DNA from 2 places in the Delftia sp. RIT313 genome. Region 1 is predicted to be linked to the other one. Evidence: riboswitches for the same ligand, from Rfam matches in the RefSeq annotation. Region 1 holds a riboswitch; the other holds the start of a gene.
What was found. Region 1 has a riboswitch for glycine ahead of gcvT (glycine cleavage system aminomethyltransferase GcvT). Riboswitches for the same ligand answer to the same signal wherever they lie in the genome.

Region 1 (3,401 bases):
GCGCAGGCGGGCCACGATGAGGTCATGGCCCATGGAGGGCAGCCCGGCCGAGCCCGCGTGCGAGAGTTGCTCGCGCGGCAGGAGGATGGACATGCAGGGCCCCATCTCGGTGGTGCCGTAGACCTGGACCAAGTCGCTGCCGACCTTGCGTGTCCATTCGCGGATCAGGTGCGGCGCCATGGAGGCGCCGCCGTACTCCACCAGCCGCAGCGCGGGCGCCTGTTCGGGCGAGGCAATGGGGTCGGCCAGCAGCATGGTGACCATGGTGGGCGCCGCGAAGAAGAAGCTCACGCGCTCTTCGCGGATCAGGCGCCAGGCCTCGGTCACGTCAAAGCGGCGCAGCAGCACCTGGGTGGCCCCGGCCTGCAGGCGCGGCAAAAAGCTGGTGTGCAGCTCGGCCGTGTGGTTGAGCGGCGCCATGGCCAGGCCCACGTCGTCGCGCGTGAACTGCATGGTCTGGTGCATGAGGGCGTTGTGCGCCAGCTTGCTGCGGTGCGTATGCAGCACGCCCTTGGGCCGGCCCGTGGTGCCGCTGGTGTACATGAGGATGCAGGGGTCGCTCTCGCGCACATGGGCCTGGGGCGGCGCGCTGCTGCGGCCCCTGGCCAGGGCGGACAGGCGCTGCGTGGCCCAGACCGGCAGCGGGTCTGCCGGGGCATCGTCGGCAAAGATCCAGTGCTCGATGCCTGCGCCAGTGCCGCCGCCTTCGGCCTTGAGCAGGGCCTGGGCGCGTGCGGCCACCTCGCCGCCCTCGTGCTCGAACACCAGGGCGCGCGCAGCACCGTCCTTGAGGATGAAGGCCAGCTCCTGCGCCGCCAGCCGGTAGTTGATGGGGTTGAAGATGGCGCCCAGGCGCGCGGCCGCCAGCATGGTGAAGACAAAGGCCGGCGTGTTGTAGAGAAAGGCCGCGACCACGTCGCCATGGCCTATGCCCAGCTCGGCCAGGCCGTGGGCGTGGCGGTTGACTTCGGCATCGAGCTGGGCGTAGGTCCAGGCGCGGCGCTCGCCGCCCTCCCAAGCCACCAGGGCTTCCTTGTTCGGCAGGTAACGTGCCGGCCAGGCCAATGTGTCTCCCAGCGTCTGCTGCATGTGCGCTTCTTCCTTCTCGCTCACGAGATTTAATATATCGATGCATCTCAATGTAGGAGATTTTTTAGACAGTTATGCAATTTGCAAATGCATCCATGCAGGCAAGCGCATGGAGCTGCAGTCGGCCCGCGGAAATCCCGAAGCCGCGCGGGCGCTGGCCGCAGCTAGAATGCGCCGGTCAGGAGAGAGTGCCCGCCCGGCCGCAATGGTCACAGGCAGCGGCACCGCCGAAGGCGCAGGGTTCGTCCCGAACGCTCAGGCAAAAGGACTGGCACCGCCTGCCGCCACGGCCGCAGGCGTTCCTAGCTGGAGAGAGATGCAGGGCACGGCGGTGTGCCCCATCCACCGAAGGAGCAAGCCCCACGCATGGAAGGTGCGGGTGAATCTCTCAGGTAAAGCGGACAGCAGGGCAGGACATCCCGGGATTCCGGGATGGCGTTGTGCCTTGCCCCTTGCCGAAAAGAGAGTCCCTCCTTGACCGCCGCCTCCACCACCGATCTGCTCAAGACCCCGCTGTTCGACCTGCACCAGGAACTGGGCGCGCGCATGGTGCCGTTTGCCGGCTACTCCATGCCCGTGCAATACCCGCAGGGGCTGATGGCCGAGCATCTGCACACGCGCGAGGCGGCAGGCCTGTTCGATGTCTCGCACATGGGCCAGATCAGCCTGCGCGGCCCGGATGCCGGCGCGGCGCTGGAATCGCTGCTGCCCATGGACGTGCTGGGCCTGGGCGAACACCGCCAGCGCTACGGCCTGCTGCTCAATGAGGCGGGCGGCATTCTGGACGACCTGATGTTCGTGCGCCGCGAGGACGACCTGTTCCTGATCGTCAACGGCGCCTGCAAGCACGAAGACCTGGCGCACATAGAGGCCCGCATCGGCCAGCGCTGCGAAATCGAGCCCCAGTTCGACCGGGGCCTGCTGGCGCTGCAGGGCCCGCAGGCAGCCGCCGCCATGGAGCGCCTGCTGCCCGACACGGCCGGGCTGGTGTTCATGACGGGCGGCCACTTCGACTGGGAAGGCGCCGAGCTGTACATCACGCGCAGCGGCTATACCGGCGAGGACGGCTTCGAGATCTCCTTGCCCGCCAGCCACGCCGAGGCCTTTGCCCGTGCCCTGCTGGCCCAGCCCGAAGTCAGGCCCGTGGGCCTGGGCGCGCGCAATTCGCTGCGCCTGGAAGCCGGCCTGTGCCTGTACGGCAACGATCTGGACACGACCACCACCCCGACCGAGGCCGCCCTGAACTGGGCCGTGCAGAAGGTCCGCCGCATTGGTGGCGAGCGCGAAGGCGGCTTTCCCGGCGCGGCCACCGTGCTGGCCCAGCTGCAGGCGCCCGAGCTGCTCACGCGCAAGCGCGTGGGCCTGGTGGCCCTGGAGCGCGTGCCCGTGCGCGAAGGCACGGAACTGCTGGATGCCAGCGGCCGCAAGGTCGGCCAGGTCACCAGCGGCCTGCTGTCGCCCACGCTGAACCAGCCCGTGGCACTGGCCTATGTGGAGCCGGGCAGCGCCGCCATAGGCACCACGCTGCAGGCCATGGTGCGCGGCAAGGCCGTGCCCATGCAGGTGCAGGCCACGCCCTTCGTGGCGCCCCGCTATCACCGCGGTTGAGGACAGCCTGCGCGCTTGGCGTGGATCGAGTTCGGCGGATTCGTTTTTCCTGCCATCGCATGCCGCTACAGTGCGCACTGACCTTTCTCAAACCGCCTTTCACAGGTTTTTTCAGTTTCTATCGGAGCAAGCCATGAGCATCCAGTATTCCAAGGACCACGAGTGGATCAACGCCGCCAACCCTGACGCGGCCATCGTCGGCATCACCCTCCACGCGCAGGATGCGCTGGGCGACGTGGTGTTCGTCGATCTGCCCGCCGTGGGCACCAGCTTCAACCAGGGCGATGTGGCCGGCGTGGTCGAGTCCGTCAAGGCCGCCGCCGATGTCTACATGCCCGTCAGCGGCGAGATCGTCGAAGTCAACGAAGCCCTGCGCGACGACCCCTCCCTGGCCAACAGCGACCCGCTGGGCGAAGGCTGGTTCTTCAAGGTCAAGCTCAGCGACGCAGGCCAGCTGGCCGCGCTGCTCGACGAAGCCGCCTACACGGCCTTCGCACAGAGCAACTGACGCCACTTTCCGGCCAGGACGGGCGCCAGGGCCCGCCCTGGCGCTTTTCAGCTTTTGAGACAGGTCCCTCCATGCTGATGTCCTCCACCCAGCCCCTTGCCGCCCTCGAGAACGCCACCGAATTCGTGGCCCGCCATATCGGCATTGCGCCCGAAAACGAGGCCCACATGCTCAGCGCCATTGGCGCGGCATCGCG
Region 2 (3,401 bases), on a different contig from region 1:
CCCGCCTGCACCGCTTCGCCGGGGTGTTGACGGTGTTCACTGCCTAGGCGCCGTACACGCCGTCTGAACCTCAGACCGCGCGCGGGCGCACCGTGCCTGCGCTGCGATCCGGGTCCATGGCTGCGGCCCCCAGAAAATCGAAATCCACGGCCGGCTGCCTGCCGCTGACCAGGTCGGCCAGCGCCATGCCGGAGCCGCAGGCATGGGTCCAGCCCAGCGTGCCGTGGCCGGTGTTCAGGAACAGGTTGGCGATGGGCGAGCGTCCGATCAGCGGCACATTGCTGGGTGTGGCGGGGCGCAGGCCGCTCCAGAACTGGGCGCGCCCGGTATCGCCGGCGCCGGGGAACAGCTGCTGCACGCGCCGCACGATGGCCTCGCAGCGCACGGGGTCCAGGTTGCGGTCGTAGCCGTTGAACTCGGCCGTGCCGGCAATGCGCAGGCGGTCGCCCTGCGCGCCCGTGTAGCGCGAGAACACCAGCTTGAACTCATCGTCCGTGAGGCTGACCTGGTAGGCCTTGGCGGGGTCCAGCACCGGCAGGGTCACGGAGTAGCCCTTGGCCGGGTAGATGGGCAGGTGCAGCCCCAGCGGCTGGGCCAGCAGCGGGCTGAACGAGCCCATGGCCAGCACATAGGCGTCGCCCTGGATGCGTTCGTAGCGGCCATCGGCATTGGTCACCTCCACATGGTCGATATGGCGGCTGGCGCCCGCACCCGTGGTGCGCAGCGCCATGACGTGGTGGCCGTGGCGGAACTGCACGCCCGTGGTGGTGGCAATGCGTGCCAGCTCGCGCGTGAAGAGGTTGGCGTCGCCCGATTCATCCTCGGCCGTATAGGTGGCGCCCGCTATCTGCCCGCGCACATGGGCCAGGGCCGGCTCCAGGCGCACGGCTTCGTCGGCGTCGATCAGGCGGCGGTCGCAGCCCAGGGCCTGCATCTGCTCGGTGGGCTTGAGCGCGCCCTCGAACTCGCGGGCGTTCGTGTAGAAGTGCAGGATGCCCTGCATGCGCTGCTCGTACTGGATGCCGGTGTCCGACCGCAGCTGCTGCAGAGCCTCTCGGCTGTAGGTGCCCAGGCGAACGATCTGCTGGATGTTGTGGCGCGTGCGCGCGGGCGTGCAGTTGCGCAGGAAGGACAGGCCCCAGAGCCACTGGCGCATGTCGGCGCGCAGGCGGAACAGCAGGGGGGCATCCTGACGGCCCAGCCAGCCCAGCAACTTCAGCGGTGCGCCGGGGTTGGCCCAGGGCTCGGCATGGCTGACCGAGATCTGCCCGCCGTTGGCAAAGCTGGTTTCGGCGCCGGGCGCAGCCTGGCGGTCGATGACGGTCACTTCATGACCGAGAGATTGCAGATAGTAGGCCGAGGCGGTGCCGATCAGGCCGGCTCCGAGAACGATGACGCGCATGACAATGCCCTTTCAAAGGCATGTGCCGGTCACGCGGAAGCTGGTAGCTATGGATTCAATAGCAAGCAGCCGGCGTCCGTCGTGACGCAGCTGCCGCTCCCCCTGTCCTTGGTACCTGAGAGATTCACCGCCGTCCATGGGAACGGGGCTTGCTCCTTCGGTGCGCCGCATATTGCGTGCGGCGGCTCTCCAGACGGCATGTTGTGTTTGCAGTACGGAACCTGAGCGTGTATGGGAGTTTGCGCCTTCGGTGAGGCTCGGCACCGTGGTGCCCGCCTGCTCTCCTGCAGGGGCGATTCTATGTGGCTTGCGCAGCCGGTTCCAGTCGTACTGGGGATACCACCAGTTACTACCTGTATGTGGTGTGGCCGATTCAGGGTATTCCCTAGATCGCTCAAGCGCCTCCCTCGTAGCGCTGGCACGAGTCTTCGATTTCATGTAAAAAAACTATTGAAATAGAAAAAAACATGATTTAGCCTATCGGTATGTGTGGTGGTTTGACAGCGCATGTTCTGATCGATTGAACCTCCATGGGGTAACCATGGGTTGTATATCTGTCGGATAGGCGACTTACCGTTGCACAGGTGAAGGTCTATGGAAACTGGCCCGCCACTGGAAAAAATACAAGCACGGTGAATATGGTTCGTTGAGGGAGGAAAAAAATGATTTGCATCGCAAACCCGGCTGAAGTTGTGCCCGGCTCAATGGGCAATGGAGCAGTGCGCAAGCGCTGATGGAAATCCACCTTTTTTGATTGACGCGCAGGATCTGCGCGAAACCCTGTTACTTCCAATGTCACCGGTTGCAAGGTGAGTTGTGAGTTCTTGACTCAAATAGAACTATCCGAGGTGCGGCGATGCAAATGCGCTGGGTACAACTGATGGCCATTGCCATTGGGGAAAATATTTTCCTGTCTGATTTCCTTGAAAAAATGGGGAATATCATGCGCGTTCTTGATCGCCTGCCTGGTTCGGTGTTTTTACGAAAATGGCGTGCAGCGAGGTACTTGTTCTCGTTGCTGCTGCTTTCGTGCGCCGGTATTTCATCCACGGCACTCGCGGCGACCATCGTTTTCACGGTCACCGACAACAGCGACGCTCCCAATGCCAATGCAACGACACCAACCACCTGTGTCAGCACGCTGGGAGGCACCTTTGCTGGCGCATGTACGCTGCGAGCTGCCATTCAGGCAGCCAACTACACGCTGCAAACGCTGGATCCGAGTGCCGATGTTTCCATCGTCTTTGCGCCGACACTGTCTACGTCGGTACGAACCATACAGAGTGGGACATCCAAGGATGCGGCCGGAAACCTCCATCCGTATGTCGACAATCAGACGGTTTACGTGCGCTGTGCCAATACATTCGTCAGCGGAGCCCAGTCCGGCGCCGTGACGGGAGCCACCAATGCCTGTGGTCAAACCCAGATGATCAGCGGCGGCGATACGGGCACCACCACTGGTGCCGGTGGTGCCTGGTACTGGCTCAAAGGCACCGTGCCAGCCGGCACGGGCTCATTGACCATCGATTTCGGGGGAGTCATACAAGTCCAGAACTGGGCGGACTCCGCCTGGGAAACCTTTTATCTTGGTGGGAAGAATATCACTCTCACCAATTCGCCCAACATGACCTGTGGCGAAGCGGTATTCGTCGTTGGCTCCTCAGCAAACAATGTCACCATTGATCGCGTCGGCCTGGTGAATGTGGCGCCAACCCCTGCGGGAGAGGGGACGCCGTTCAACTGCGAGCTGTACGCGGAGATTCATCAAGGCGCACAAAACGTATTCTTTGCCAATAGCACAATCAACTCCGCGATATGGAATGGAAATTACGGCAATAACAAGGGCTCGGCTATTTCCGTTGCCGCAAGCAACGGTGCAGGCACGGTTTCCAACATCGTTGTCGATAATTTCACGGTAACGAATCTGCCCAACCCTATCGGGGGAATGCAGCTCGAGCAGTTTTTCCAGGTCATGTCGAACATGACCGTCAACGGATTG

Region 2: linked by a shared signal. The riboswitch ahead of BW39_RS24650 (D-amino acid dehydrogenase) and the one ahead of gcvT (glycine cleavage system aminomethyltransferase GcvT) in region 1 are both predicted to bind glycine.

Annotation. Positions count from the first base shown of each region.
Region 1 is NZ_JFYT01000080.1:20,905-24,305, reverse strand. Features, by position in the region: gene BW39_RS24480 (fatty acid--CoA ligase) at 1-1,089, opposite strand, end outside; glycine riboswitch at 1,259-1,370, shown strand; glycine riboswitch at 1,386-1,504, shown strand; gene gcvT (glycine cleavage system aminomethyltransferase GcvT) at 1,564-2,697, shown strand; gene gcvH (glycine cleavage system protein GcvH) at 2,831-3,205, shown strand; gene gcvP (aminomethyl-transferring glycine dehydrogenase) at 3,277-3,401, shown strand, end outside.
Region 2 is NZ_JFYT01000082.1:4,476-7,876, forward strand. Features, by position in the region: gene BW39_RS24645 (FIST signal transduction protein) at 1-47, shown strand, start outside; gene BW39_RS24650 (D-amino acid dehydrogenase) at 71-1,402, opposite strand; glycine riboswitch at 1,495-1,605, opposite strand; partial or broken gene BW39_RS24655 (invasin domain 3-containing protein) at 2,259-3,401, shown strand, end outside.